2 regions of the Nocardioides epinepheli genome follow, and region 2 is predicted to be linked to the other one. Evidence: predicted binding sites of a transcription regulator. Region 2 holds the regulator's gene; the other holds the start of a gene.
The links. The regulator HrcA, encoded in region 2, represses chaperone genes, less so after heat shock. The targets are predictions, from matches to a motif close to TTGGCACTCGNNNNNNNCGAGTGCCAA.

Region 1: groES (co-chaperone GroES) is a predicted target of HrcA. The motif match lies at 4,914-4,940, and genes of this name have one in related genera.

The regions. Positions count from the first base shown of each region.
Region 1 is NZ_JBBMMC010000017.1:35,548-50,058, forward strand. Features, by position in the region: gene WMR31_RS19395 (beta propeller repeat protein) at 1-112, opposite strand, end outside; gene WMR31_RS19400 (WD40/YVTN/BNR-like repeat-containing protein) at 133-1,206, opposite strand; gene WMR31_RS19405 (multidrug effflux MFS transporter) at 1,350-2,618, opposite strand; gene groL (chaperonin GroEL) at 2,737-4,356, opposite strand; gene groES (co-chaperone GroES) at 4,469-4,765, opposite strand; gene WMR31_RS19420 (class I SAM-dependent methyltransferase) at 5,002-6,180, shown strand; gene WMR31_RS19425 (MMPL family transporter) at 6,224-8,389, shown strand; gene WMR31_RS19430 (MBL fold metallo-hydrolase) at 8,484-9,107, opposite strand; gene WMR31_RS19435 (S-(hydroxymethyl)mycothiol dehydrogenase) at 9,107-10,207, opposite strand; gene WMR31_RS19440 (SigE family RNA polymerase sigma factor) at 10,371-10,943, shown strand; gene WMR31_RS19445 (hypothetical protein) at 10,940-12,142, shown strand; gene WMR31_RS19450 (hypothetical protein) at 12,167-12,814, opposite strand; gene WMR31_RS19455 (hypothetical protein) at 12,919-13,374, shown strand; gene WMR31_RS19460 (hypothetical protein) at 13,371-14,511, shown strand, end outside.
Region 2 is NZ_JBBMMC010000015.1:66,678-81,188, forward strand. Features, by position in the region: gene WMR31_RS18320 (hypothetical protein) at 1-125, shown strand, start outside; gene WMR31_RS18325 (HIT domain-containing protein) at 127-474, opposite strand; gene WMR31_RS18330 (SigE family RNA polymerase sigma factor) at 557-1,075, shown strand; gene WMR31_RS18335 (Gmad2 immunoglobulin-like domain-containing protein) at 1,072-2,748, shown strand; gene WMR31_RS18340 (Gmad2 immunoglobulin-like domain-containing protein) at 2,786-3,736, shown strand; gene WMR31_RS18345 (16S rRNA (uracil(1498)-N(3))-methyltransferase) at 3,809-4,549, opposite strand; gene dnaJ (molecular chaperone DnaJ) at 4,557-5,705, opposite strand; gene hrcA (heat-inducible transcriptional repressor HrcA) at 5,770-6,780, opposite strand; gene WMR31_RS18360 (MBL fold metallo-hydrolase) at 6,960-7,841, shown strand; gene WMR31_RS18365 (hypothetical protein) at 7,914-8,168, shown strand; gene WMR31_RS18370 (DUF3097 domain-containing protein) at 8,205-9,044, shown strand; gene hemW (radical SAM family heme chaperone HemW) at 9,384-10,607, opposite strand; gene WMR31_RS18380 (AMP-dependent synthetase/ligase) at 10,660-12,480, opposite strand; gene WMR31_RS18385 (aminoglycoside phosphotransferase family protein) at 12,598-13,503, opposite strand; gene WMR31_RS18390 (GNAT family N-acetyltransferase) at 13,500-14,018, opposite strand; gene lepA (translation elongation factor 4) at 14,015-14,511, opposite strand, start outside.

The DNA of each region.
Region 1 (14,511 bases), on a different contig from region 2:
CGGGCGTGCTCGGCTCGTCGTCGGGCTTGTCCTGCCCGTCGCAGGCGGCGAGGGCGAGTGCCACCAGCAAGGCCAGCCAGGAGAGGAGGACGCTACGGACACCGGGTCGCAATGGCGCACCGTCCTCCGCTGCTAGTTGTGTCCGACCCGTCCCCTGCTGCCGGCAGCCCAGCAGACACCGCTGACGCAGTCGATCGCGTGATAGCCCAGGTCGCTGACCCGGCGCCAGGTCGCTCCCCCGTCGAGGGTGAGGCTGGTGCCGGCCGACCCACCGTAGTCGCCGGTCGCGACTGCGACCTTCCAGCCCCGGACGTAGGCGACGTCCTCCCCGATGTGGGTCAGGTCGATGCCGCCGGTCCAGGTCCGGCCGTCTCTGGTGTAGGCGACGACGTCGGTGTGGTCGGTGGCGTCGGCGAAGTCACCGCCGACCGCGATGCCGTGCCGCGAGGAGGCGAACGCGCCTGCGAAGCCGCCGGCGGACTCCCCTGCCGGGATCCCCGATTCGGTGGCCGTCCAGGTACGGCCGCGGTCGTCGGAGCGCAGGATCCGCGACTTCGCGCCGCCGGTGACGAGGAACGCCGAGAGCCCGGCGGTGACCAGGCAGTCGCCGCTGGCGGCGAAGCCGAACTCGTCGGCAGAGTCGGGCATGCCGGCGTTCGGGAGCACCGACCACGACCGGCCGGCGTCGTCGGTGGCGAGGATGCGCAGCTTCCCGTCGACCGGATCGCTCACGGCGAGGCCGTGGCGGCCGCCGGGGTAGAACGCCATGCAGTCGTAGAAGGCGGCCTCGTCGGTGTTGCGGAAGGACTCGGTCCACGAGGCGCCGCCGTCGGTGGAGCGGTAGATCCGCGAGTCCTCCCCGGGACCGATCGCCAGCACGTGCGCCACCCGGCCCTCGACCTCGACGTCGCGGAAGGAGAGCCCGACGGTGTCCGGCGGGCTGACGTCGCGCCAGCGCCGGCCGCCGTCGGTGGTGCGGAAGACCCGCGCGGCGCCGTCGCTGAGGCTCTCGCCGGTGACCCACGCCTCCCGCTTGCTCACCGCGTCGAGCCCGCGGAGGTTCTGGTCGGCGTCGATCACCGACTCACGCCAGCCGTGGGCGAACGGGTCGGCCGAATGACCGTGGCCGCCGCCGGCGTCGGCCGGCACGGCAGCCAGGGGAAGCATGAGGGCGAGGGCTGGCACGAGAAGGGCTCCGAGTCGCATCCGCTCACCTTCCTCGCCGCCCACGGAGATGTCCAGGGACCCGCCGGAGGTTGAGCAAGCGAGCGACAGCCAGCGAGCGCTGATTGATCGAACCCCGGCAACCGTCCCTGCCAACGCTCCCGAGCTGGGTTGCGCGGCAGCGGTTACAGCGAGTCGGTGGGAGCGAGCGACTCCGGGACCGACGCCGCCTCGTGGCGCGCACGCAGGCCCAGCAGCACGTGGAGGGTCCACAGCGAGAGGCCGACCGCGATCAGGACCAAGGCGGCCAGGGCCATGGTGAGCACCGAGTCGGTGACCCGGGGCGCCACCAGGGCCGCGATGAGCGCGTTGAGCACGAGGGTGAAGAAGGTGAACATCGAGACCGCGGAGCCGCGCAGCGCCGGGAACATGTCGAGCAGGATCAGCTGCTGCGAGGGGTAGGCCGCGCCCGAGCCGGCCGCGATGAGGGCCGGGCCGATGACCGCCCAGGGCAGCTCGCCGCTGGTCGCCGGGAGCGCGGCGAGCAGCACGTTCACCCCCGCGCCGAACAGCGCGAAGGTCATGCCCGCCGAGATGAGCACGCCCCGGCGTACCCGTCCGGCCGTGCGGCCGCTGACCCAGGCACCGGTCATCAGGCCGATGATCATCGGCACGAAGAAGACCCAGAAGTCGAGCTCGCCCAGGCCGAGCAGATCGACCACGAAGATCGGCGCGGCGCCGATGTAGAGGAACTGCCCCGCGAAGCCGAAGGCGGCGCCCCAGGCCACCAGGTGGAACCTCGGGCTCCTGCCGATGTCGGCCAGGCTGGCGACCAGTGAGCCCACGGAGAAGGGGATCCGCCGCTCCGGCGGGTGAGTCTCCGGGAGCAGCGTGATCACGACGACGGCGAGCAGCCCACCCACCGCGGCGAGGAACCAGAAGATCAGCGGCCAGGGACCCAGCTGGAGCAGCAGGCCGCCGACGATCGGCGCGACCGCGGGCGCGACGCCGAAGATCAGCATCACCCGCGACATCAGGCGCTGGGCCTGGTCGCCGTCGTACAGGTCGCGGACCACGGTGCGGCTCACGATCACGCCCCCGCCCGCGCTGAGACCCTGGAGGACTCGGAACACCAGCAGCATCGGCAGCGACTGCGACAGGGCGCAGCCGATGGAGGCGAGGGCGAACACACCGACGCCACCGACCATGACCTTGCGGCGGCCGATCGCGTCCGAGAGCGGTCCGTGGAACGGGCTCATCAACCCGAACGCCAACAGGTAGGCGCTGACCACCAGCTGCATCGAGCCCTTGTCGGCGGAGAACTCCTCACCCATGCTCTTGAACGCCGGGAACGGGGTGTCGATGGCGAACGGGCCGAGCATCGACAGCAGCGCGAGCACTACTGGGAGCAGGACGAGTGAGCGCCGCTCTGCCACGCTCACCTTCTGATGCACCGACTCATCCTCTCAGTCGCGCGTTAGCCCGCCTGCCCGGGGCCCAACAGCGCAACGGCCCGCCGCGGAGATCCGCGACGGGCCGTTCGAGGCTGATCAGAGGATCAGCGGGGGTCGATCAGTGGCCGTGGCCGTGACCGTGGCCGGTGTCGGCCTCGTCCTCGTCCTCGGGCTTGTCGACGACGAGCGTCTCGGTCGTGAGCAGCATCGCCGCGATCGAGGTGGCGTTCACCAGCGCGGAGCGGGTGACCTTGACCGGGTCGATGACGCCCTGGGCGATCAGGTCGCCGTACTCGTCGGTGGCCGCGTTGTAGCCGAAGCCAGGACCCTGCTCCTTGACCTTGGTGGTGACGACGTAGCCGTTCTCGCCGCCGTTCTCGGCGATCCAGCGCAGCGGCTCCACCATCGAGCGACGCACGACGCGAACGCCGGTGCCCTCGTCCTCCTTGAGGCCGAGGTCGTCGTCGAGCACCGTGGAGGCGTGGATGAGGGCCGAGCCGCCGCCGGCGACGATGCCCTCCTCGATGGCCGCACGGGTGGCGGACACGGCGTCCTCGATGCGGTGCTTCTTCTCCTTCAGCTCCACCTCGGTGGCCGCGCCGACCTTGATGACGCAGACGCCGCCGGCGAGCTTGGCCAGACGCTCCTGGAGCTTCTCGCGGTCCCAGTCGGAGTCGGTGTTCTCGATCTCGGCCTTGATCTGGTTGACGCGGGCCTCGACCTTGGCGGGGTCGCCGCCGCCGTCGACGATCGTGGTGTCGTCCTTGGTGACCACGACGCGACGAGCGGTGCCGAGCACCTCGAGGCCGACCTGGTCGAGCTTGAGACCGACCTCGGGGGCCACGACGGTGGCGCCGGTGAGGATCGCGATGTCCTCGAGCATGGCCTTGCGGCGGTCACCGAAGGCGGGCGCCTTGACCGCGACGGCGTTGAACGTGCCGCGGATCTTGTTGACCACCAGCGTCGAGAGGGCCTCGCCGTCGACGTCCTCGGCGATGATGAACAGCGGCTTGCCGGACTGGATGACCTTCTCCAGCAGCGGCAGCAGGTCCTGGATCGAGGAGATCTTGCCCTGGTTGAGCAGGATGTAGGGCTCGTCGAGGACGGCCTCCATCCGCTCGGGGTCGGTGACGAAGTACTGGCTGATGTAGCCCTTGTCGAACTGCATCCCCTCGGTGAACTCGAGCTCGGTGCCCATGGTGTTGGACTCCTCGACCGTGATCACGCCGTCCTTGCCGACCTTGTCGAAGGCGTCGGCGAGCAGGTTGCCGATGTGCTCGTCGCGGCTGGAGATGGTGGCGACCGAGGCCATGTCCTCGCGGGTCTCGATCTCGCGGGCCGACTTGAGCAGCTCCTCGGAGACCGCCTGGGCGGCCTGGTCCATGCCACGCTTGAGGCCCATCGGGTTGGCGCCGGCAGCGACCGCGCGCAGGCCCTCGTGGACCATCGCCTGGGCGAGCACCGTGGCGGTGGTGGTGCCGTCGCCGGCGATGTCGTTGGTCTTGGTCGCGACCTCCTTGGTGAGCTGCGCGCCGAGGTTCTCGAACGGGTCGTCGAGCTCGACCTCACGGGCGACGGTGACGCCGTCGTTGGTGATGGTCGGCGCGCCCCACTTCTTGTCGAGGACGACGTAGCGGCCCTTGGGGCCGAGGGTGACCTTGACGGCGTCGGCGAGCGCGTCGACACCGCGCTCGAGCGAACGCCGGGCGTTCTCGTCGAACTCCAGGATCTTGGGCATCTGGGTGGTGCTCCTTGCCGGATTGGTTCGGGTGGTGACTTGGGGTGGTTCGGGGCCGAACACGAAACGGCGCGAGGGTGCTCGCGCCGTTTCGGTCAGGACATGTGGTGCGTCAGGAGACGATCGCGAGCACGTCGCGCGCCGAGAGGATCAGGTACTCCTCGCCGCCGTACTTGACCTCGGTGCCGCCGTACTTGCTGTAGATGACCTTGTCGCCGACCGAGACGTCGAGCGGGATGCGGTCGTCGCCGTCCTCGTTGAAGCGGCCGGGGCCGACCGCCACGACCTCGCCCTCCTGGGGCTTCTCCTTGGCGGTGTCCGGGATGACCAGGCCGGAGGCGGTGGTCTGCTCGGCCTCGAGGGCCTTGACGACGATCCGGTCCTCGAGAGGCTTGATGTTGACCGACACGATGTCGACCTCCACTTTCCTTGGTTGCGCGTGGGATTCGCGTGGGTTGTGGGCTCACGTGGTGGGCTTGCTCCCTGGTACGCCGTCGCGGGGGTCGTACCGCTTCGCAAGCGCTGGCACCCTCAAGGCGAGAGTGCCAGTTCTGAAACTAGCACTCCCACCCAACGAGTGCCAGCCTGGCCCGTCATCGAACCGCGACGTCGCCCCTGCGACACCCCGCCTGCGAGGATTCCGCGGTGGACCTCGACGCCTTCCGATGGCTCCTGACCGACGACGGCCAGGCCCTGCTCGCCACCGCGACCGAGCTCACCTCCGACACCGCCGGCGGTCCGGCCGACGAGCTCGCCGTCCAGACCCGGCTGCGGCGAATCGCCGACCCGGCGCACGTCGCCGCGGCACTCACCCAGGCCCAGCTCCGCCGTCGCGCGGAGGCGAAGTTCGGCGACCGTGCCGCAGCGCTCTACTTCACCCCCGACGGCCTCGAGCAGGCCACCCGCGCCCCGGTGGCCCGGCACCGAGCCGGCCGGCTCACCGCGTTCGGCACCCAGAGCCTGGTCGACCTCGGCTGCGGCATCGGCGGCGACCTCATCGCCGCGGCGGAGGCCGGGATCGTCAGCGTCGGCGTGGATCTCGACCCGGTGCGGGTGGCGGTGGCCGAGGCCAACCTCGCCGCACTGGGCCTGCCTGGGGCGGTCACGGTGGCCGACGCGACCCGACTCGACCTCGCACCGTTCGACGTCGCCTTCGCCGACCCGGCCCGGCGCACCGGGACCGGGCGCACCTGGCGCCCCGAGGCCTGGACGCCGCCGTGGGAGTTCGTCGAGGGCCTGCTCGGTCGCGACGCGTGCGTGAAGGCGGCGCCGGGCATCCCGCACGACCTGGTGCCCGACGGCGTCGAGGCCGAGTGGGTGAGCGACCACGGCGAGGTGAAGGAGGCCGCGCTCTGGTCGGGCCGGCTGGCCACCGCACGCCGCCGCGCCACCGTCGTCGGCGACGGCGGCCTGGCCACCCTCACCGACGACGACGACCCCGGCGCACCGGTGCGCCCGATCGGGGAGTTCCTCTACGAACCCGACGGCGCGGTGATCCGGGCCGGCCTGGTCACCGCCGTCGCCGCCGGGGTGCACGGCGGTCTCGTCGACGAGCACATCGCCTACGTGACCTCCGACGACTCCTTCCGCACGCCGTTCGCCCGCGGCTACCGGATCCTGGAGCCACTCCCCTACCGCGAGAAGCAGTTGCGGGCCGCGCTGCGCGAGCGCGGGGTAGGCCGACTGACCATCAAGAAGCGCGGCGTCGACGTCGTGCCGGAGCAGCTGCGGCGCCGGCTCGACCTCGACGGCGACAGCGAGGCGACCCTCGTCCTCACCCGGGTCGACGGGCACGGCACGGCGCTGCTCGTGGAGCCCTTCTGAATCCGTTTCCCATCGAGCCTCGGAAGTGGTTCTCTAGGTAGCTGTGTTCACTGCACTCGGCCGGGTCGCCTCCCGGCGTCCTTGGTACGTCATCGGGGCGTGGGTGGTGCTCGCCGCCCTCGTGGTCGTCTTCGCCCCCGCCCTGCAGACCACGCAGGACGAGTCGGACTTCCTGCCCGACCATTACGAGTCGATCAAGGCCATCAACATCCAGTCCGAGGAGTTCCCCGGCGCCACGACGCCGGCGGCGATCCTGGTGTTCCAGCGCTCCGACGGCAGCAAGCTCACCGAGGCCGACCAGGCCGAGGTCGCGAAGATCGCCAAGGAGCTCGGCCCGGAGCTGGGCACCAAGACGTTCGTGCCGCAGGTCGTGGTCGCCACGCCCGACGGCGCTCCGCAGGTCTCCGAGGACGGCCTGGTCCAGCTCGGCGTCATCGGGCTCGCCGACGGCGCCACCGGCTACGACACCACGGCGTTCGACGATGCCAAGTCGCTGCGCAGCGACCTGTCCGACCTGGTGAAGGGCACCGACCTCGAGGTCCAGTCGACCGGCGCCGTGCCACAGGGCCTGGACTCGCAGGACCAGAGCGAACGGACCCTCGCGATCGTCGGCATCGCCACGATCGTGCTCATCGTCGTGCTGCTGGCCCTCATCTTCCGCAGCGTCATCATCTGCCTGATGCCGATCGTGGTCGTGGGCGTGGTGTCGGTGATCGCCAACGGCCTGATCGCGTGGGCCAACGACATCTTCGGCCTCAAGGCCGACTCCTCGGTCGAGACGATCCTCGTCGTCGTCCTCTACGGTATCGGCACCGACTACATCCTGTTCTTCCTGTTCCGCTATCGCGAGCGGCTTCGGCTCGGCGAGGACACCAGGACCGCCGTCGTCGGCGCGCTCCAGCGGGCCGGCGAGGCGATCGCCTCGGCCGGTGGCGCGGTGATCGTCGCCTTCCTCGCCCTGCTGCTGAGCTCGCTGGGCATCTTCCGGGCCATCGGCCCGGCGCTGGCGATCGCGGTGGCGGTGACCCTGGTCGCCGCGCTCACCTTGGTCCCGGCCGTCGTCACCGTCCTGGGGCGGGCGCTGTTCTGGCCCTCGAAGAAGTGGCGGCAGGAGCCGAAGGCCGCGCGCTTCGCGCGGGCCGGCGAGGCGGTCGGACGTCGTCCGGGCATCTTCGCCGCGGCCTCCGGGCTGGTCATGGTCGTGCTCGCGCTCTTCTCCCTCCAGTTCAACCCGTCCTTCGACTTCAACGCCAGCCTGCCCGAGAACGTCGAGTCCACCGAGGCGCTCAACACCTTCCAGGACCACTTCGCCGCCGGCGCCAGCGACCCGGTCCCGGTGATCGTGAAGTCCGACGACGGCGACAAGCTCGACCCGACGGCCCTGGAGAGCTACGGCGCCGCGCTGGGCAAGGCCGAGGGCGTCTCGTCGGTCTACCCGGCTCAGCTGTCCAAGGACGGCACCGCCGCCCAGATCAGCCTGGTGCTCGACCACGACACCTCCTCCGACGCCGCCCTCGCCGACGTCAAGGGACCGATCCGCGACACCGCCCACAGCGACGCCCCGCCGGGCACGACCGCGTACGTCGGCGGCACGCCGTCGGTCTTCGCCGACCTGCAGGCGGCGATGGTGCGCGACTACAAGGTGGTCTTCCCGGCGGCGGCGCTGGTGATCATGTTGATCCTCGCGCTGCTGCTGCGCAGCCTCGTCGCGCCCTGGTACCTCATGGCCGCCGTCGGCCTGGGCTTCGCGGCAACGCTGGGGGCCACCGTGATCATCTTCCAGCACCTGGCGGGCGAGAACGGCCTGATCTTCATCCTGCCGATCTACATCTATCTGTTCGTCACCGCCCTCGGCACCGACTACAACATCTTGATGGTCGCCCGCCTGCGCGAGGAGGCCCGCGAGGGCCGCAGCCCGCGCGAGGCGGCGGCGGAGGCCATCAAGCACGCCGGCCCCACCATCGCCGCAGCCGGCATCATCCTGGCCGGCACCTTCGGCTCACTGATGCTCGGCGGGCCGGGACTCTTCCGGTCGATGGGCTTCGCGCTGTCCTTCGGCATCCTGGTCGCGGCGTTCGTGATGGCGATGTTCTTCACCCCGGCCCTCACCGCCATCCTCGGCCACGCCGCCTGGTGGCCCGGCCACGGTGACGAGAAGGCTCCCACCGAGCCCGGCGAGCCCGAGTCGGCCCCCTCCCACCGAGGCTGAGGTTGTCCGACAAAAGGGATAGTCCCGGGAGTTTGGGTTGCCGAACGTGCATGACAGCAACCCGAACTCCCGGGACTATCGCCGCTACGACCCCTCAGGCGCCGTCGAGGAGGGCCTTCTCGGCACCGATGGTGGTGTCGTCGCCGTGACCGGTGTGGACGACGGTGTCCTCGGGTAGCGCGAACAGGCGCGCCCGGATGGAGGCCTCGATGGTCGGGCGGTCGCTGAAGGAGCGGCCGGTGGCGCCGGGACCGCCGTTGAACAGCGTGTCGCCGGTGAACACCGCGCCCAGGTCGGGGGCGTAGAGGCACACCGCGCCGGGCGCGTGGCCGGGCGTGTGGAGCACCTGCAGGGTCGTGCCGCCGACGTCGAGGGTGGTGCCGTCGGCGAGGTCGACGTCCCACAGGTAGTCCTCGCCGTGGGTGAGGTCCCACAGCGGCTTGTCGTCGGGGTGCAGCAGGATCGGCGCCGACACCCGCTCGCGCAGCGCCGGCGCGACCCGGCTGTGGTCGTCGTGGGCGTGGGTGAGCACGATCGCCTTGACCTTGCGGTCCCCCACGACGGCCATGATGTCCTCGACCGAGTGCGGCGCGTCGATCACGACGCACTCGGTGTCGTCGCCGATCACCCAGATGTTGTTGTCGACGTCGAAGGTCTCACCGTCGAGGGTGAAGGTGCCCGACGAGACGGCGTGGTCCACCCTGGTCGATGCAGCCATCAGAGCACCACGACCGAGCGCAGCACGTCGCCGTGGTGCATCTTCTCGAAGGCGGCCTCGATGTCCTCGATGCCGATCTCCTCGGTCACGAACGAGTCGAGGTCGAGTCGGCCCTGGCGGTACAGGTCGACCAGCATCGGGAAGTCGCGGCTGGGCAGGCAGTCGCCGTACCAGGAGGACTTCAGCGCGCCGCCGCGGCCGAACACGTCGATCAGCGGCAGGTCGGGCACCTTCATGTCCGGCGTCGGCACCCCGACCAGGACGACGGTGCCGGCCAGGTCGCGGGCGTAGAACGCCTGCTTCCAGGTCTCGGGACGCCCGACGGCCTCCACCACGACGTCGGCGCCCTCGGCACCGGGGTAGGTCTCGGCGCAGATCCGCTTGATCTCCTCGACCGGGTCGGTCTTCGAGGAGTCGACGGTGTGGGTGGCGCCCATCTTCTCGGCCTGCTCGAGCTTCTTGGGGTCGATGTCGACGGCGATGATCGGCGAGGCGCCGGCCAGCGCCGAGCCCGCGATTGCCGCCACGCCCACGCCGCCGCAGCCGATCACCGCGACCGACCTGCCGCGGGTGACCTCGCCGGTGTTGATCGCGGCACCGATGCCGGCCATCACGCCGCAGCCGAGCAGCCCGACGGCCGCCGGACGGGCGTCGGGGTCGACCTTCGTGCACTGCCCCGCCGCGACGAGGGTCTTCTCCGCGAACGCACCGATCCCCAATGCCGGGGACAGCTCGGTGCCGTCCTCGAGCGTCATCTTCTGGGTGGCGTTGTGGGTGTTGAAGCAGTACTGCAGGTCGCCGCGAGCGCACGCACGACACTCGCCACAGACCGCGCGCCAGTTGAGCACCACGAAGTCGCCGGGTGCGATCGAGGTGACGTCGGGCCCGACCGCCTCCACGATCCCCGCGGCCTCGTGACCGAGCAGGAACGGGAAGTCGTCGTTGATCCCGCCCTCTCGGTAGTGCAGGTCGGTGTGGCACACCCCGCAGGCCTGGATCTGCACCACGGCCTCGCCCGGACCGGGGTCGGGCACGTTGATGGTGACCAGCTCGACGGGCTCTCCCTTGGCCTTCGCGACCACGGCCTTGACCTGCTGCATGTGTGCTCCTCGGTTGTCACTGGGTGTGCACGGCCCATGCAACCCCATCGTGACAACCGGCGCGCCCCCCGGGGCGTGGAATGGACACGAGCGGGTACCGACGATTGCAACCTTCTCTCCCCCGTTCGCGTCTTGGGTGCGTGGAACGAGGGAAGGAGCGGCGATGCTGCTGAACAGCCGCACGAGCGCCGACACTGGTGCCATGGGCAGCGCGGGCCGCAGGGAGCGGCGCGACCGGGAGTTCACCGAGTATCTCCAGGCGCGCCAGCCGAGCCTGCTGCGCACCGCCTACCTGCTCACCGGTGACCGCAACCAGGCCGAGGACATCCTCCAGAGCTCCCTGGCCAAGCTGTACCTGGCCTGGGACAAGGTCTCCGACCGCGCCTCCACCGACGCCTACGTGCGCCGGATCATGGTCAACGAGAACAACTCGCTGTGGCGCCGGGCATGGAAGCGGCGTGAGCACGCCACCGAGGTGATCCCCGACAGCCCGCACCACGACACCTACGACGACGGTCGCGGCGCAGCGCTGTGGGACGTCGTCACCTCGCTGCCGCCGAAGGCTCGCGCCGTGGTGGTGCTGCGCTACTACGAGCAGCTCAGCGAGGCCGAGACCGCCGACGTCCTCGGCATCTCCGTCGGCACCGTGAAGTCGCAGTGCAGCCGCGCGATCGCGGCGCTGCGCGAGCGGGTTCCCGCCGACCTACACCCCGGACGACAGGAGGGGGACCGATGAACACCGAACGACCCGAGAACGACACCTGGGAGCGCGAGATGAGCAGCGAGTTCGAGCGCCGCGTCCGCGACCTCCACGAGGCCCCGCTCACCCTCGACCAGATCCGCGGCCGCGCCGGCTCCATCAAGCGCCGGCGGGCCGGGATGGTCGTCGCGGGCGTGCTCGCCACTGCGGCGCTGATCACTCCCGTCGCCCTGATCGCGGGCGGCTCCGACGACTCGCTTCAGCCTCCGGTGGCCACGCACACCCCGACCGCCAGCGACACCGCGAACGTCCAGCCGCCCGCGAACCAGGGCGATCAGGTGCCGTACCTGAGCGGCAGGAAGCTGCACCGCGCAGATGGCTCGACACTCGTGCTGCCGCAGGCCTACGAGGGCGCCACCGACCTCGGCGACCGGGTCGTCGCCTGGGCCAACAACCCTGACGAGCTCAACGAGATCACCGTCGACGTGCTCTATGTCCAGGACTCGAGGGCCGACTTCAGCGACAGCTACGCGGCAGCGCTGCCGCCGCTCACCTCGCAGGGCGGGTCCTATGTCGTGTTCGTGTCCACCGACGGTGCCCTGCAGACGGTCTGGGGCGACGGCGAGCGGGTGCTCGCCGAGGGCCTCCCCCGCTACGCGACGACCCCCGTCGCCGCGGTCGGCGAGGACTGCGCCACCGAGTGCCGCGTGTACGTGACCCTCGAGAAGGAGCAGCGCTCGGTGGCGATCGACCAGGACGGCACGCAGACCCCAGTGGCTCCGGGGAAGAGCCGGGTGAGCGCGGCGTCCGCCAATGGTGAGGTCGTGGCGGTGATCCGGTTCGTCGACGACTTCACCGCGTGCAGCGAGGTCCTCGACACCCGGACCGGTGCCGTGGTGGTGCCGGAGACGTGCGACTACCGCTTCGACGACATCAGCCCCGACGGCGAGCACCTGCTCGCGGTCGACCCACAGACCGACGGCTTCGGCCCAGCCCAGGTCACCGTGCTCGACCGGGACCTGAACAAGGTGGCCACCGTCGACACCACGAGGAGCCAGGGCATCGGCGGCTATCGCTTCCTCGACGACCAGACCGTCGTGGCGAGCATCTACGACTTCGGCTCCGTCACGTGGAAGCTGGTCACCCTCGACCTTGCCGAGGGCGGCCCGGTGCAGACGGTGCTCGGGCCGTTGCCCGGTTCCGACCTCGATCCGCCCTTCCTCCTGGCCGACTGACGAGCGCTCGCCGACCTGCCGGGCTCAGCGCCAGGTGAAGCTCGCCAGCACGCTGTCGAGGATCGCCTGGCGCTCGGGCTTGGGAAGTCCCTCGGCGAGCACCACCGACAGGCCGACCAGGTCGCCGTCGACGACGGTCGTGTAGCGATCGACCGTGGTGCCGTCGATCGTGCCGGTGACGTGTCGCATCTCGACGCCGTCGACGACGACGGGCGCCACGGCCCGCCCGCGACCATCGAGATAGGTGTCGATCGCCGCCTGTTCGAGCTCGCGGGGAGTCGGGTCCTGGACCAGGGAGGGGAACTGCGACAGGTTCATCCGGCCGGGGCGGAGGTTGCCCTCGCCGCCGCTGGCCAGGGTGCGGGCCTGGTTGGCGTCCAGCTCCCATCCGTCCGGCATCCGTACCGAGGCCGCCTTCATCCGCAGCTCGGGGCCGGTAGCGGGCGCTGGACCGGTCGGAGTCTCGCTGGCAGGCGTCGGAGAGGGCGCCGGGTCGCTCGTCGTCGGATCGCCCGACGCCGGCGACGAGGGCGACGAGGGCGGCGCGGTGGAGGGCCCGCTATCGCGGCCACCCGAGTCGTCCGAGCAGCCGGTCGCGACCAGGGCAACGGTCACGATCGTGGCCGCGGCCGCCGCGTGCCGGACGCGCCGCGGGAGAGGTGGACGGGTCATCTCGATCGAGCCTACGGGAATCTGCCGCCCGGGTGTTTGGTGCTCCTCGGGTCGGGTAGGCGACATTGCGTGATCTGGGCACGAGTAGGACGGGAGACGTACTGATGGGGTTTGGCGACGCAATCGCCGACGCACTGCAGGTCGGCGCGATCTTGGGAGCGCTGAATGTCGAGGAGGAGACGATCCGCGAGATCGTGCGCATCCTCACCCAGAGCGCGGATGACGTCCAGCGTGGTGGGCGGCCGCCCGGCACGCCGGCCACCGCCTTCGGCGGCTCGGAGAGTGGCAAGAACTTCGGCTGGAACGTCGACCAGGCGCATGCGCACGTCGTCGGCGCGATGAGCGACCTCGTCGCCGGGCTCGAGGGCTACGCCACCCGGATCCGGCACTTCCACGAAGACATCCAGTTCACCGACCAGACCGCCCAGGACGACACCCGCCGCACCACCGTCACCATCAGCAATACCGCGGTCCCGACCCTCGATCAGGTCGAGTCGTGCACCACCGGCCCGGGCTTCGGGGATCAGCCCGGATGCACCACCGAGGAGGGGCACCGATGAGCGGGCCGAACGAGCAGGACTTCCGCACCTACCTCATGGGCGCCGACGACCAGCAGATCGAGAGCGGCGCCGCCGAGTGGCTGCGCTGCTCCGAGCTGCTCGACTCGGTCGCGGAGGCCCTGCGGCTCGCGGCGGGTCGCGACGAGGAGATCGGCGGAGAGACCGGCCCCGCCATCGGCCGGTCCTTCCTCAACACCGCGGGCGGACTCGACGAGCGGGTCAAGCTGCTCAAGGACGGGCACCGGGCATTGGTCCACACCGCCATGGTGGTGCGCGACGCGCGGGGAGCCCGCGACCAGATGGACATCAACAGCCCCGAGCTCGACGACCCCGGCCCCGCGCCGCGCACGGTGGGCCCGCCCACCGATGACGACCTGAAGAACCAGAAGAAGCACAGCGACAAGGTCAAGAAGTACAACGACAACCTGCAGGCCCGCGAGGACACCTCGTTCGCGTGGGTGCGGCGGCTCGATCACGTCTTCGACCAGGAACTGCCCGTGATCCAGCGGATGTATGTGGGATCCCGCGGTCCCGAGACCCCGGAGGGACAGAACACCGGCCCGGGCGGACGCACCGGCCCGGGGGGCTCGCGGCCACCGGGTTCGCGGCCCATCGGCGGCCGGCAGCCCGGGATGCCGACTCCGCCGACCCCGGGCGAGCCCGGGTCGCCCGGCTATCCCGGAGGTCCTGGCTCGCCCGGCTATCCCGGAGGTCCCGGCTCGCCCGGCTATCCCGGAGGTCCCGGCTCGCCCGGCTATCCCGGAGGTCCCGGCTCACCCGGCTATCCCGGAGGTCCCGGCTCACCCGGCTATCCCGGAGGTCCCGGTCACCCCGGCTTCCCCGGCCACCCCGCCGGCCCCGGCCTGCCCGGTACGCCAGCCGGCCCCGGCGCGCCCGCCCCAGGTGCGCCCGGACCGATCCCCTCGGGCCCCGGCGGCATCACTCCCGGACCGGTCGGATCCCCCGCTCCCGCGCCCGGACCGGGCATCGCTCCGATCGCTCCCGGCGGCATTCCGCCCGGAGCGCCCGCGTCGCCCGGCGCCGTCCCGCCCGGAGCGCGTCCTCCCGGCGTCGTGCCCGGCTCGCCGACCACTCGTCCGATCGGTGCGACCAGCCGGCCGTCGGCGGCCGGCCCAC
Region 2 (14,511 bases):
TCGACTTCGCCGGGAACCTCGACGGCGCCAAGCCGCTGCACCGGATCACCGCCTGGGTGCTGCTGGTGGTCTTCGGGCTGCCGGTGGTCTTCGCGGTCCTGCGGCTGGTCTTCGCGATCGTCTGAGTCAGCCCGGCGGCCAGGTGAAGTCGCGCCCGCCAAGCACGTGCAGGTGGGCGTGGAAGACGGTCTGGCCGGCCCGCTCCCCGGTGTTGAACACCAGCCGATAGTCGTCGTCGTGGCCCTCGGCCACCGCCACCGCCGCGGCAGTGCGGATCAGCTCGGCGGCCGCCTCGGGGTCGGCGGCGGCCAGCGCGGCGGCGTTCGGCTGGTGCTCGCGTGGGACGACGAGCACGTGCGTGGGCGCCTGGGGGTTCAGGTCGCGGAAGGCCACGGTGCGCTCGGTGCTGTGCACCACCTCGGCAGGGATCTCGCCGGCGACGATGCGGCAGAACAGGCAGTCCTCTGAGGTCATGGACACCCACGGTAAACCGTGAGCGGGCCTCGCGCGTGGCACTAGCGTGACGAGGGCAAGCACAGTCGACGACGAGGACGCGATGAGCGCACCCGCCCGATGGGACGCCGACGAGGCGCTGGAGTCCCTCTACGCCGCCCACTGGCGGCAGCTGGTGCGGCTCTCGGTGCTCCTGGTCCGCGACGTCGGCACCGCCGAGGAGATCGTCCAGGACGCCTTCGTCGCGATGCACGGACGCTGGCGCCGACTCCGCGAGCCCGACAAGGCGCTGGCCTACCTGCGCCAGGCCGTCGTCAACGGCTCGCGCTCGGTGCTGCGGCATCGCGGCGTCGTGGAGCGCCACGCGAGCCGGCAACGCCCACCGGACGACGTCGCCCCGGCCGACCAGAGCGCTCTCGCGCACGCGCGTCGCGAGCTCGTCCTGGACGCGATCCGGTCTCTTCCGCAGCGCCAGCGCGAGGTGCTGGCGCTGCGCTACTACGTCGACCTCTCCGAGGCCGACATCGCCGAGACCCTGGGCATCAGCCGGGGCGCGGTCAAGTCCCATGCCTCCCGCGGCGCCGCCGCACTGCGAGATCTCCTGAACGGAGCCGACCTGTGAACGCCCCCGACCACCTCGACGACCTGCGCGCGCTCCTCGGCGACGCGGTCGCCGACGTCGAGCCGACCGACCGGCTCGCAGAGATCCGCTCGCGCACCTCGGCGTACGACAGCCGGCGCCGAGGCTGGTACGCCGCCGGCGGCGTGGCCCTGGCCACCGCTGCGGCGATCACCGCCTTCGCGGTGCTCTCCCCGGGCGACTCCGGCTCGCCGCACGACCCGGCGACGTCGTCGACGGCTCCGGCCGTCCCCACTCAGGCGGTGGGGCTCTACTTCATCGGCGACACCCCGCAGGGCCCTCGACTCTTCCGGGAGTTCCGGCAGATCCCCCGGTTCGACCCCGCCGGCGACATCCTGCCCGCGCTCGACGCGCTCGACCACGCCGACGACCCCGACTACCGCACCGCCTGGCCGGAGCGATCGATCCTCAGCGCGCAGGTCGACGGCGGCGGGGTACGCGTCGAGCTCGGCCCGAACGCACCCAGCGACGACCTGGCCCTCCAGCAGCTGCGGGCCACCGTCGCCGGGGTCACCGGACTCCAGGACATCACCCTCGATCGCGACGGAACGACCAGTGCGGTCGAGCAGGACTTCGCCGACCTCTCGCCAGTGAGCATCAGCGACCCCACCGAGGGACGCACGGTCTCGGGGTCCTTCACCGCCCGCGGCGTGGCGAACACGTTCGAGGGCACCGTGGGCTGGCAGATCCGCGACAGCGCGGGCGACGTCGTCGAGGAGTACTCCGCGACCGCCGAGGGCAGCGGCGGTGAGCGGCTCTACCCCTGGGAGACCGAGGTCGACGTCTCCGACCTCACCCCCGGCACGTACACCTTCGCCGCGATCGAGGACAGCGGCGACCCCGAGTACCGCCCCATTGAGGACACCCGGACGATCGTGGTCGAGGCACCGTCGAGCAGCCCTGCGGCGACCGACCCGCCTTCGTCGCCGTCCGACGCGAGCGGCGTCGTGGCCTGGTACGTCGGCCCGGCGCCCACCGGCCCGGACGTCCCCTTCGGCGCGTTGCTGTACCCCGAGACCACCGAGCTCGACGACCCGGTCGCGGCGCTTCTCGCCGAGCCCGGAGACCCCGACTACCGCACCCTGTGGCCCGCCGGCTCGCTGATCGGCATCGGCGACCCCGAGGGTGGGGTCAGCGTCGTCGAGGTGAGCGCGGCGGCGCTGCGGCGTCCGTCCGGCATGACCGACGGCGAGGCCACACTCGCGATCCAGCAGGTCGTGCAGACCGTGCGCTCCTACTACGGCGACGAGTCCGACGTCGCCTTCGTAGGTCCGGACGGCCCGGTCGACACCGTCCTCGGCACCGACGTCGGCACCCGGATCAGTGCGGCGTCCGACCTGGTGTCCCTCATGCAGATCCACACGCCGGTCGAAGGCGCCACCGCGCACGACACCCTCGCCGTCACGGGCGTGGGCCTCGGCTTCGAAGGCACCGTGGCGTGCTCGCTGGCCGCCCCGGGGGGCGCCGTGGTCTGGGAGGACGCCACCATCGCCGGCTCCTTCGCCGAGTCGACCCCGCAGCCCTGGCGGTTCGACGTCGACGTGTCCGGCATCGCGCCCGGCGACTACGACCTCACCTGCGCCACCGACGACCCGGCCGGCGGCAGCGAAGGGCGCGGCAGCGACGTCGACACGCGCGGGATCACACTCGAATGAGCACCGTTCTCCGACGAAACGACGAAAGGATGGGCCCATGAAGCACCTCAGGACCCGCGCAGCCGTTGTCGCGCTCTGCCTCCCGCTGGGCCTCGGCCTGCTCGCCGCGTGCGGCGACGACGAGCCCGACAATGCCGGCACCGACCCGAACTCGAGCTCGCCGAGCTCCGAGCCGTCGAGCGAGCCGGGCGAGACGACCACGACCCAGAGCGAGAGCCCCACCGAGACCGAGGGCCCGAGTGAGACCGAGTCGCCGGACGGCTCGACCGCGACGGTGCCGATCTACTTCGCGGGCGACACGCCGATGGGCACGCGGCTCTACCGCGAGCTGCGCCAGGTCCCGGCGGAGGACTCGCTCACCGAGGCAGCGCGCCTCCTGGTCTCCGGCGACGCCCTCGACCCCGACTACCGCACCCTGCTCGACGGCGTCACGATCAACGAGGTCACCGAGGAGGTCGGCGGAATCGTCGTCACGCTCGGCGAGGACTCGATCACCAGCGCCGACAAGGGCCTCTCCCCCGCCGACGCCAAGCTGGCGGTGCAGTCCCTGGTCTACACCCTCCAGGGCGCGGCCGGATCCAAGGACCACGTCGAGGTGCGTCTGGCGAACACCACGCCGGCCGACCTGTTCGGTCAGCCGACGAGCATCGGCGTCAAGGCCGCCCCGCAGCTCAAGGTGCTCTCGCTGGTCAACATCGGCCTCCCGGAGGAAGGCGCGAAGGCGTCGGGCACGCTGAAGATCGACGGCATGGCGTCCTCCTTCGAGGCGACCGTGCGCTACTTCGTCACCTCCGAGTCGGGGGCGACCGTCGTCGACGACAGCGCGATGGCCAAGGGCTGGATCAACCGCCTCTACCCGTGGAAGGCCACGATCGACCTGTCCGGATTCGAGCCGGGCACCTACGTGCTGCACGCCCAGACCGACGACCCGACCGGGGGCGAGGGCCCCGGGCCGTTCGAGGACACCCGGACCTTCGTCGTCGAGTGAGGCTGCCGGGACCCTGAAGACGCCGAGTCGGCACTTGTGCTAAACAAACGCGCCGACTCGGCGGGGGGACGGTCAGCGCCAGCGGTCGCTGCGGGACAGCAGGGCACTCACGGCGGCCAGTCCGGCCGTGGAGGTGCGCAGGACCTCTGCGCCGAGCCGGACCGAGACGGCACCGGCGTCGGTGAAGGCGGTGACCTCCTCGTCGGTGAGGCCGCCCTCGGGGCCGACCACCACGACGATCGATCCCGTCTCGGGCACCGGCACGGCGGCGAGGGCCGCCTCGGCGTCCTCGTGCAGGACGACGGCGAGGTCGGCGGCGGCGATCAGCTCGACGACGTCGGCTGTGCCGGCGAGGGCGCTGACCTCGGGATGCCAGATCCGGCGGGCCTGCTTGGCCGCCTCGCGGGCCGTGGAGCGCCAGCGCGCCAGCGACTTCGCGGCACGCTCGCCCTTCCACACCGCGACCGAGCGGGCCGCGGCCCAGGGAACGACCCGCGCGACGCCGACCTCGGTGAGGACCTCGACCGCGAGCTCGCCGCGGTCACCCTTGGGCAGGGCCTGGACGACCACCACCGACGGCGCCGGCTCCTCGGAGGTCTGGACGCTCTCGACGGTGACGTCGAGCTGTCGCTTGCCGACGCCGGAAACCGTGCCGGTGATCGCCGTGCCGGCGCCGTCGGTGAGGACCAACGACTCGCCAGCGCGCATGCGACGCACGGCCACGGCGTGATGGGCCTCGTCTCCCTCGACCCGGACCACGTCGCCGACGGCGACGCCGTCGAGGCCGGGAACCAGATGGACCGGAAGCGACATCGCCGGATCAGTGGCCGAAGAGGCGGCCGAACACAGACTTCTGCTGGGCCTTCACCTGGCCCGTGGGCCGCTCCTCGCCGCGGAGGGCGGCGAGCTCGCGCAGCAGCTCCTCCTGCCGGGAGTCGAGTCGACCGGGCGTCTCGACGACCGTCGTGACCACGAGATCGCCCCGACCACCGCGCAGGCCGGGGACCCCGCGGCCGCGGAGCACGCGCTCGGACCCGGACTGGGTGCCGGCCTCCAGGTCGAGGTCGAAGGTGGTCTCGACCCCCGAGCCGGTGTCCTCGACCAGGTCGGCCTCGAGCAGCGGCAGGTTCAGGGTGGTGCCGAGAGCGGCGGCGGTCATCGGAACCGTCACGGTGCAGTGCAGGTCGTTGCCGTGGCGGGTGAACACCTCGTGCGGACGCACCTGGATCTCGACGTAGAGGTCGCCGGCCGGACCGCCGCCGGGGCCGACCTCGCCCTGCTCGGCGAGCTGGACCCGGGTGCCGGTGTCGACGCCGGCGGGGATCTTCACCGTGAGCGAGCGTCTCGAGCGGACCCGGCCGTCGCCGGAGCACTCCCGGCACGGCTCGGGGATGATCGTGCCGAACCCGCGACAGGCCGCGCAGGGGCGCAGGGTGCGCACCTCGCCCAGGAAGGAACGCTGCACATGGGCGACCTCGCCCTGGCCGCGGCAGGTCTCGCACGGCACCGGATGACTGCCGGGAGCGGCTCCGTCGCCCCCGCAGGTGGTGCACACGACCGCGGTGTCGACCTTGAGGTCGCGCGAGACGCCGAAGGCCGCCTCGGCGAGGTCGACGTCGATGCGGATCAGCGCGTCCTGGCCACGGCGCACCCGCGAGCGCGGCCCGCGGCCGGCCGCACCGGCACCCTGACCGCCGAAGAAGGCGTCCATGATGTCGGTGAAGGAGAACCCGGCGCCCTGGCCGAAGCCGCCACCGAACGGGTCGCCGCCGCGGTCGTACGCCGCGCGCTTCTGCGGGTCGGAGAGCACCTCGTAGGCGTGCGAGACCTCTTTGAACCGGTCGTGGGTGCCGGGGTCGGGGTTGACGTCGGGGTGCAGCTGGCGGGCGAGCCGCCGATAGGCCTTCTTGATGGTGTCGCTGTCGGCGTCACGAGAGACACCGAGGACGTCGTACAGGTCCTTGCTCAACTGCGTTCCTTCGAAGATGGCTGGTGGGGCGGTACTACTCGATCAGGGATGGGCTGGGCGTCGGTCAGTTCTCGTCGAGGATCCGGGAGACATAGCGTGCGACAGCGCGGACCGCGGCCATGGTGCCGGGATAGTCCATGCGGGTGGGACCGACGATCCCCAGAGCGGCGAGGGCGTCGTCGTGCGGGCCGTAGCCGGTGGCCACGACGCTCGTGGCGGAGAACTGCTCGATCGGGCCCTCGGCGCCGATCCGCACGGTCACGGTGTCGGCGTCGGAGGCCTCGCCGAGCAGCTTGAGCAGCACGACCTGCTCCTCGAGCGCCTCGAGGAGCGGGCGCACCGCGGAGTCGAAGTGGTCGCCGTAACGGGCGAGGTTCGCGGCACCGCCGACCGCCACGCGGGAGTCGGAGCGGTGATCCTCCAGGGCCTCGACCAGGACGCCGGCGACGGCGGCCGCCGGTCCGGACTCGGACTCCGCCAGAGCGCCCAGGGCCGTGGCCGCGTCGGAGATGACCGAACCGGTGGCGGCACGACCCACCTTGGAGCGCAGGGCCGCGAGGTCGTCGTCGACCAAGGGCTCCCCGAGCTCGACGACGCGCTGCTCGACCCGCCCACTGCTCAAGATCAGCACCGCGAGCAGCCGCTCGGCGGTGAGCGCGACCAGTTCGACATGGCGCACGGTCGAACGCGACAACGTGGGGTACTGGACGACGGCGACCTGGCGGGTCAGCTGGGACAGCAGGCGCACCGAGCGGGCCACGATCTCGTCGGGGTCGGCGGCGCCGTCGAGGAATCCGGCGATGGCGCGCTTCTCGGCCGCACTCATCGTGCGCAGCGTGGTGAGCCGGTCGACGAAGAGCCGGTAGCCCTTGTCGGTGGGGACTCGGCCGGCGCTGGTGTGGGGCTGGGTGAGGTAGCCCTCGTCCTCCAGCGCCGCCATGTCGTTGCGCACGGTCGCCGGTGAGACATTGAGCCCGTGGCGCTCGACCAGCGCCTTCGACCCGACCGGCTCCTCGGTGGCCACGTAGTCCTCCACGATCGCGCGGAGGACGGCGAGCCGTCGTTCCTCTTGCATCCTCGCCTCCTCGCGATGGGGTGCCGGGCGCCTGTTCGGGCCGTCTGGCACTCGTGTAGTCAGAGTGCCAAGTCTACCGCGCGGGTGCACGGATGCGCCTTCGCCGTGCCCGGTCCCGCCGTCGGCCCGGTCTCGTGGCCGGTCCCACGCATTGGGCGGAGGATTCGTAGGCTCGACCCATGAGGTTCAACGAGGTCGCGGACCGGATCTGGGTAGCCCGTCATCCGTGGCTCGATGTGAACGTCACCGCGGTAGGTGGCACCCGTGGTCTGCTCGTGGTCGACACCGGCACCTCGGCCGCGGCCGGACGGCAGATCATCGGCGAGCTCGAGCGTTTGGGCGCCGGCCGCGTGGTCGAGATCGCCAATACCCACGACCACTTCGACCACGTGCTCGGCAATGGCGCGCTGCGCGGGGAGTTCGGCGAGGTGCCCATCCGGGCACACGAGGCCGCGGCCGAGGAGATGGCCGGGGCCGTCGAGCGGGCCAAGCGCGAGGCCGAGCGGGAGATCGCCGGAGACCCCGAGGCCCCTCACGCGGCCGAGGTCGCGGCCATGATCGAGACCGAGGTGGTCCTCCCCGACCACACCTTCTCCTCGGCGATGGCGCTCGACCTCGGCGACCGCTTCGTGGAGATCGCACACCCGGGCCGCGGCCACACCGCCGGCGACCTCGTGGTGCGCGTCCCGGACGCCGACGTCGTCCTGGCCGGCGACCTCATCGAGGAGTCCGCCGAACGGGAGAACGCCCCCGGCTTCGGGCCGGACTGCTATCCGTGGGACTGGCCGCTGACCCTCGACGTCGTGCTCGGCCTCACCACCGGGGCGAGCACGATCGTGCCCGGCCACGGCTCGGTGGTCGACCGTGCCTTCGTCGAGCAACAGCGCAACGACATCGGCATCCTGGCCGAGACCATCCGCGACCTCGCCCAGCGACGGGTGCCGGTCGACGAGGCGCTCGCGCAGGGCGAGTGGCCCTTCCCGGTGCGCTACCTCCGCGACGCGGTCACGCGGGGCTACGAGCTGCTGCCGCAGGCGCAGAAGCGCCTCCCGCTGGTCTGACCGCCCGCAAGCCGTCCGCGGCCCGCCCGCAGAGGTGTTCCGATCGGCCGGGCCGACTGCCAAGGTGGTGCGATGAGCGAGTCCACCCAGGAACCGAACGCCTCCGGAATCGACGACGAGCAGCTTCCCGAGGATCTCCGCCCGAGCGAGGACAACCCGCTGGCCGAGGGCCTGCCCGACGGCGAGACCGCAGGCGACCTGCTCGCCGACGGCAAGACGGCCGACGAGAGCCCGGATGAGCCGGAGTCCGAGGGCGCCGACGATGGGGAGCCTAAGGGCGACGGCGAGAGGCGCGCGTCACGAGACGGTGACGACGGCGCGTCCTGAGCGGCACTGTCCCCGTCGGCGCCTAGCGTGAGCGCCGTGGATCGCTACGGCTCCGATGTCCTCTCCGGCGACTGGCGCGCGCCCGCTCGCGGTCGCGCGGTCGAAGCTGCGGCCGACTCCGGCTTGGTGGTCGAAGAGGTGATGACCGACTTCGTCGGCGAGATCGTCGCGGTCGACCGCGACCTGCATGTCCTCACCCTCGAGGACCGCCGCGGCAAGCGACGCACCTTCCCCCTCGGCCCCGGCTTCCTGCTGGAGGGCAAGCCGGTCATCCTCACCGCGCCGGTGCGCGTGACGGCGCCGGCCAAGCCGACCCGGACCGCCTCCGGCTCGGTGGCCGTCCACGACGCGAAGGCACGCGTCGCCCGCGCCAGCCGGATCTTCGTCGAGGGCCGCCACGACGCGGAGCTCGTCGAGAAGGTCTGGGGCGACGACCTGCGCATCGAGGGCGTCGTCGTGGAGTACCTCGAGGGGGTCGACGACCTCGCCGAGCACCTGCGCGCGTTCGGCCCGAGTGCGCAGCGACGCGTCGGCGTCCTGGTCGACCACCTGGTGCCGGGCTCGAAGGAGAGCCGCATCGCCCAGGCGATCGCCGCCTCCCCGATCGGCGAGCACGTGCTCGTGCTCGGTCATCCGTTCGTCGACATCTGGGCCGCGGTGGTGCCCGCACGTCTCGGGCTCGACCGCTGGCCCGACATCCCGCGCTCGATCGAGTGGAAGAAGGGGATCTGCCAGCATCTCGGCTGGCCACACCGCGACCAGGCCGACATCGCTCGTGCGTGGAAGCAGATCCTCGGCCGGGTCGACTCTTTCCACGACCTCGAACCCGCCCTGCTCGGCCGGGTCGAGGAGCTCATCGACTTCGTCACCGCCTGAGACCCGACTGCACCATCCCGCGCAATTGCGCCGTTCGGGTCACCCACCGGCCACCCGACTGCACCATTCCGCGCAATTGCGCCGTTCGGGTCACCCACCGGCCACCCGACTGCACCATTCCGCGCAATTGCGCCGTTCGGGTCACCCACCGGCCACCCGACTGCACCATTCCGCGCAATTGCGCCGTTCGGGTCACCCACCAGCCACCCGACTGCACCATCCCGCGCAATTGCGCCGTTCGGGTCACCCACCAGCCACCCGACTGCACCATCCCGCGCAATTGCGCGGAACGGTGCCATCCGAGTCGCACACAGACGGGGCGTCGGCGGACCGCCCGGCTCAGCCGAGCAGCTCCCGGACGACGGCGTCGGCGAGCAGTCGGCCGCGCCGGGTGAGGAGCAGCCGGCCGTCCTCGACGTGGGCCAGGTCCTGTGCGAGCACGTCGGACACGCCCGCGGTCGAGTCCAGGACGTCGAGTGCCAGCCCCTCGGACAGCCGGACCTCCAACAGCACCCGCTCGAGGCGTCGGGTGTCGGCGTCGAGGATCTCCCTGGCCTGGGCCGGGCTGCGGTCGGAGGCGAGCCGCTCGGCGTAGGCGACCGGATGCCGCACGTTCCACCAGCGGGTGCCCCCGACGTGGGAGTGGGCGCCGGGCCCGATGCCCCACCAGTCGCCGCCGCGCCAGTAGGCCAGGTTGTGACGGCACGCCGCGGGACCGGCGATCCCGCCTCGCGCCCAGTTCGAGACCTCGTACCAGTCCAGACCGGCAACGGTGAGCCGCTCGTCGGCGAGGACGTACTTGTCGGCGAGGTCGTCGTCGTCGGGCATCGCGAGCTCCCCGCGGCGCACGCGGCGGGCCAGGGCGGTGCCGTCCTCGACGATGAGCGAGTACGCCGAGACGTGGTCGGGCTCGCACGCCAGCGCGGCGTCCAGGCTCCGGGACCAGTCGGCCACCGACTCCCCCGGAGTGCCGTAGATCAGGTCGAGGCTGATCTGGTCGAAGCCGGCGCGGCGCGACCACTCCACCACCTCGGGCACTCGCTCGGGGTCGTGGGTGCGGTCGAGCACCCGTAGCACGTGGCCGACCGAGGACTGCATGCCGAAGGAGATCCTGGTGAACCCGGCCTCGCGAAGCGCAGCCAGCTCGGCAGGCCCCACAGAGTCGGGGTTGGCCTCGGTGGTGATCTCCGCGTCGGGAGAGAGACCGAACTCGTCGGCGATCGCGGCGAGCACCGAGCCCAGGTCGGCCGGGCTCAGCAGGGTCGGGGTGCCTCCGCCGAAGAAGACGGTGGACGCCGCCAGCTCCACGGAGCCGAGGGCCGCGCGAGCGCGGCGCACCTCGGCGATCGCCGACTCGGCGTAGCTCTCGCGCGAGGCTCCGCGCTCGGGGGTGCCGAGCTCGGCGGCGGTGTAGGTGTTGAAGTCGCAGTAGCCGCAGCGCACGGTGCAGAACGGGATGTGCACGTAGAAGGAGAACGTGCGCTCGCCGAGCCCGTGGAGGGCGGACGCCGGCAGGGCCCCGTCGTCGGGAACCGGATCGCCGGAGGGAGGGACCGAAGGCACCCCGGCATCCTGTCACCCCGGTCCGGCCGCGTCCGGCCGGACCGAGGTCGGGTCAGGAGTACAGCCCGTCGATCAGCTCGGCGTTGTTGGACTCCACGACGTTGCGCTTGACCTTCATCGACGGGGTGAGCTCACCGGACTCGATGCTGAGGTCCTCCGGCAGGATCTCCCACTTCTTGATGGTCTCCCAGCGGTTGAGGCGCCCGTTGAGCTGGTCGACGTAGTCGCCGACCATCGCGTGCACCTTCTCCGAGCCGACGATCTCGGAGTACTCCTTGCCGGCCATGCCGTTCTCCGCGGCCCAGTCGGCCATGGCGTCGGGATCGAGGGTGATCAAGGCGACGACGTAGTTGCGCTCGTTGCCGAACACCATGAACTGGCTCGCATACGGGCACAGCGCCTTGAACTTCGCCTCGATCGCCGGCGGCGCGATGTACTTGCCGCCCGAGGTCTTGAACAGGTCCTTGATCCGGCCGGTGATGGTGAGGAAGCCGTCCTCGTCGAGGGAGCCCTTGTCGCCGGTGTGCAGCCAACCGTCGGTGTCGAGCGCCTTGGCGGTCTCCTCCGGGTTGTTGTGATAGCCCGCCATGATGTGCGGCCCGCGCAACAGGACCTCGTCGCCCTCGCCGATCTTCACCTCCGCGCCCGGGAGGGCGGGACCCACCGTGCCCATCTTGTAGCGGTCCGGGTGGTTGACCGTGGCTCCGGCGGCATTCTCGGTCATGCCGTAGCCCTCGAGGATCGTGATGCCGGCAGCGTGGAAGAACGCGCCGATCTCGGGGTTGAGGGCAGCCGAGCCGGAGATGAAGAAGCGCACCCGGCCTCCGAAGCGGTCCCGGACCTTGCTGAAGACCAGCTTGTCGAACAGCCCGTGCTGGAGCTTGAGCGGCAGCGGCACCGACCTGCCCTCGAAGCGACGCCGGTCGACCTCCTGCCCGACGACGAAGGCGCGCTTGAAGATCTTCTCCTTCAGCCCGCCCTCGGCGGCCTGCATCGTGACGATCCGGGCGTGCGCCTTCTCGAAGATCCGCGGCGCGGCCCCCATGAAGGTGGGCTTGACGACGCCGAGGTTGTCGACGATCTTGTCGACCCGCCCGTCGACGGCGGTCGCGAAGCCGCACGCCAGTTGGGCCGAGAGCAGCACCTTGCCGAACGAGTGGGCCATCGGGAGCCACAGGAACTGCAGGTCGGTCTCGTCGAGGATGTCCTGGACCTGGATCGAGGAACCCTCGTACACCCAGGTCTTGTGGAGCAGCCGCACGCCCTTGGGGCGTCCGGTGGTGCCGGAGGTGTAGATCAACGTAGCCAGCTGGTCGGCGGGGATCGCGCGCGCGGTCTCCTCGACGACGTCGGGGTGCTCGGCGAGGTAGGCGTCGCCCACCTTCGCCAGGTCGTCCATCGACAAGACGTGGTCGCCGTCGGACGTGCCGTCGAAGGTGATGATCTTGACCAGGTCGGGCAGGCTCGCCTCCTGCTCCCTGATCTTCTCCAGCTGGACGTCGTCCTCGGCGAAGACGAAGCGGCAGCCCGAGTCGCCCAGGATGTAGCCGGTGTCCTCGGAGTTGGTGCTGGGGTAGACGGTCGTGGTGGCTCCGCCCGCACACATGATCGCGAGATCGGCGAGGATCCACTCGTAGCGGGTGCTCGCCGCGATGCCCACCCGCTGCTCGGGCTCCAGGCCGAGGGCCAGCAGGCCGGCGGCGAGTCGGTGGACCATGTCGCCAGTCTCGGCCCAGGTCACCGACTCCCAGGACTCTCCGCGCGGGAACCGGAACGCCTCGTTGTCGGGCGAGGCCGCGACCCGATCGAGGAACTGGACAGCGACGTTCTGCGGCATCGAGTCGATGAACGAGGTGTCGTATCTGACGGGCATGGCTCTCCTGGGCTCGAACGGGTCCGGGCGGCTTGCGACGTAACCTAGATCACTACGCGTACTCACGGGTAGATATACCTGAACCCGTCAAGGTGTGGACCAGCAGGTGCCGACGGGTCAGTCCTGGACCGCCTTGGCGAGAGTGATGCACTGGGTGAGCCAGTCCTCGTCGGTCGCCGGGTCCTCCAGGGTCCACAGTGCGTTGTGGAGCATGCGGACCACCACCCAGTCGCGGGCGCGGTCCTCGTCCAGGCCCGCGGCGTCGATGGTGGCGTGGAACCGGCGCCGCACTCCCCCGCGCACGTCCCCGGCGAGCTCCTCCCAGCGGTTCCACAGCAGCGGCGCCACCTCGTAGTGCGGGTCGCCGTCGAGCGGCTTGGGGTCGATCATCAGCCAGGGCTCGCGGTCGGCGGCGAGCACGTTCTCGTAGTGCAGATCGGTGTGGATCATGGTGCCGAGGCTCGCGGGGTCGTCGACGAAGGCCCGGCCCAGGCTGACGGCCTGCTCGACCAGCCGGTGCGGGAGCGGAGCACTGCGGGGCAGGGCGGCGAGCCGGTCGGTCCAGCGCTCGACGTAGAAGGTCAGCGGGCGCAGCTGGGGCGGAGCGGGCAGATGGATGCGGGCATAGAGGCCGGCGACGATCTCGCACGCCTCCAGGTCCCAGACGTCGGTGAGGTCGGTCGGGTGCAGGCGCTCGAGGAGCAGGAGGCGTCGGGTGGGGTCGGCGCGCAGGAGTCGGACGGCGCCGTCACCGCTGATCCGCTGCAGCGCGAGCGCCTCGTGCTCCTCCTCGTCCTCTCCTGGGAGGCCGGGGCACACGAGCTTGAGTGCCGCGGGGGTGCCGTCGCGATCGCGCACGGGCACCACCAGCGCGGTCCAGCCATGGGTGGGCTGTCCGTCGAGGGTCAGCTCCCATTCGGCCAGCACGTCGTCGACCAGACGGGGCAGGCGGTCGACCCAGGTGGCCCAGGCCGGACCCCGCGCGGCGAAGGCGAGCACGCCCTCGGGCAGCGGCACGCTCACTCGACCGTCTCGATCCAGTGGTCGGGCGGCAGGTCGGGCTTGCCGGGCACCGGTCTCGCTTCCTCGACCCACGCGACTCCTTCGGTACCGAAGGCTGCGGTCGCGACGCGCCGCCAGAACGCTCCGGCGCCCACATTGTCGCGCTGGAAGGCGATCGACCACGGTCCGTCGTGGCGGCCGATCGCATCGAGAGCGAGCTTCGTGCCGAGTCCGCTACGCCGCAGCACCGGGCTGGTCCAGAACGCCAGGATGTGGCGCCGCGGCTCGGTGAGACCCGCCACGATCGCGAAGCCGACCGGCGACTCGCCACCGTGTGGATGCGGCGTCCAGGCGAGGTAGCCCGCGGCGTCCGGACTCGGGAGCGGGTCGAGCCACGCGTGCTGGTAGCGGCCGTCGGCATACGGAAGCCCATGGACGATCGTCGCGAGGTCGTGCCGGAAGAGCTGCCACAGCCACGCGACGACGTCCCACTGATCCTCGGCCACCGGCCGGACGTCGAGGGGCGTGCAGGTCACTTCTTGGGCTTCTCCGCGCCCCCGCCGCCGGTGGAGAGCGCGGCGACGAACGCCTCCTGGGGGACCTCGACGCGGCCGACCATCTTCATCCGCTTCTTGCCCTCCTTCTGCTTCTCCAGCAGCTTGCGCTTGCGGGTGATGTCGCCGCCATAGCACTTGGCGAGCACGTCCTTGCGGATCGCTCGGATGTTCTCCCGGGCGATGACCCGCGCGCCGATCGCGGCCTGGATCGGCACCTCGAACTGCTGACGCGGGATCAGGTCCTTGAGCTTGCCGGCCATCATCACGCCATAGGCATAGGCGGCGTCCTTGTGGACGATCGCGCTGAAGGCGTCGACCGGCTCGCCCTGCAGCAGGATGTCGACCTTGACCAGGTCGGCGGCCTGCTCACCGGAGCGCTCGTAGTCGAGGGAGGCGTAGCCCTTGGTGCGCGACTTCAGCTGGTCGAAGAAGTCGAAGACGATCTCGCCCATCGGCAGGACGTAGCGCATCT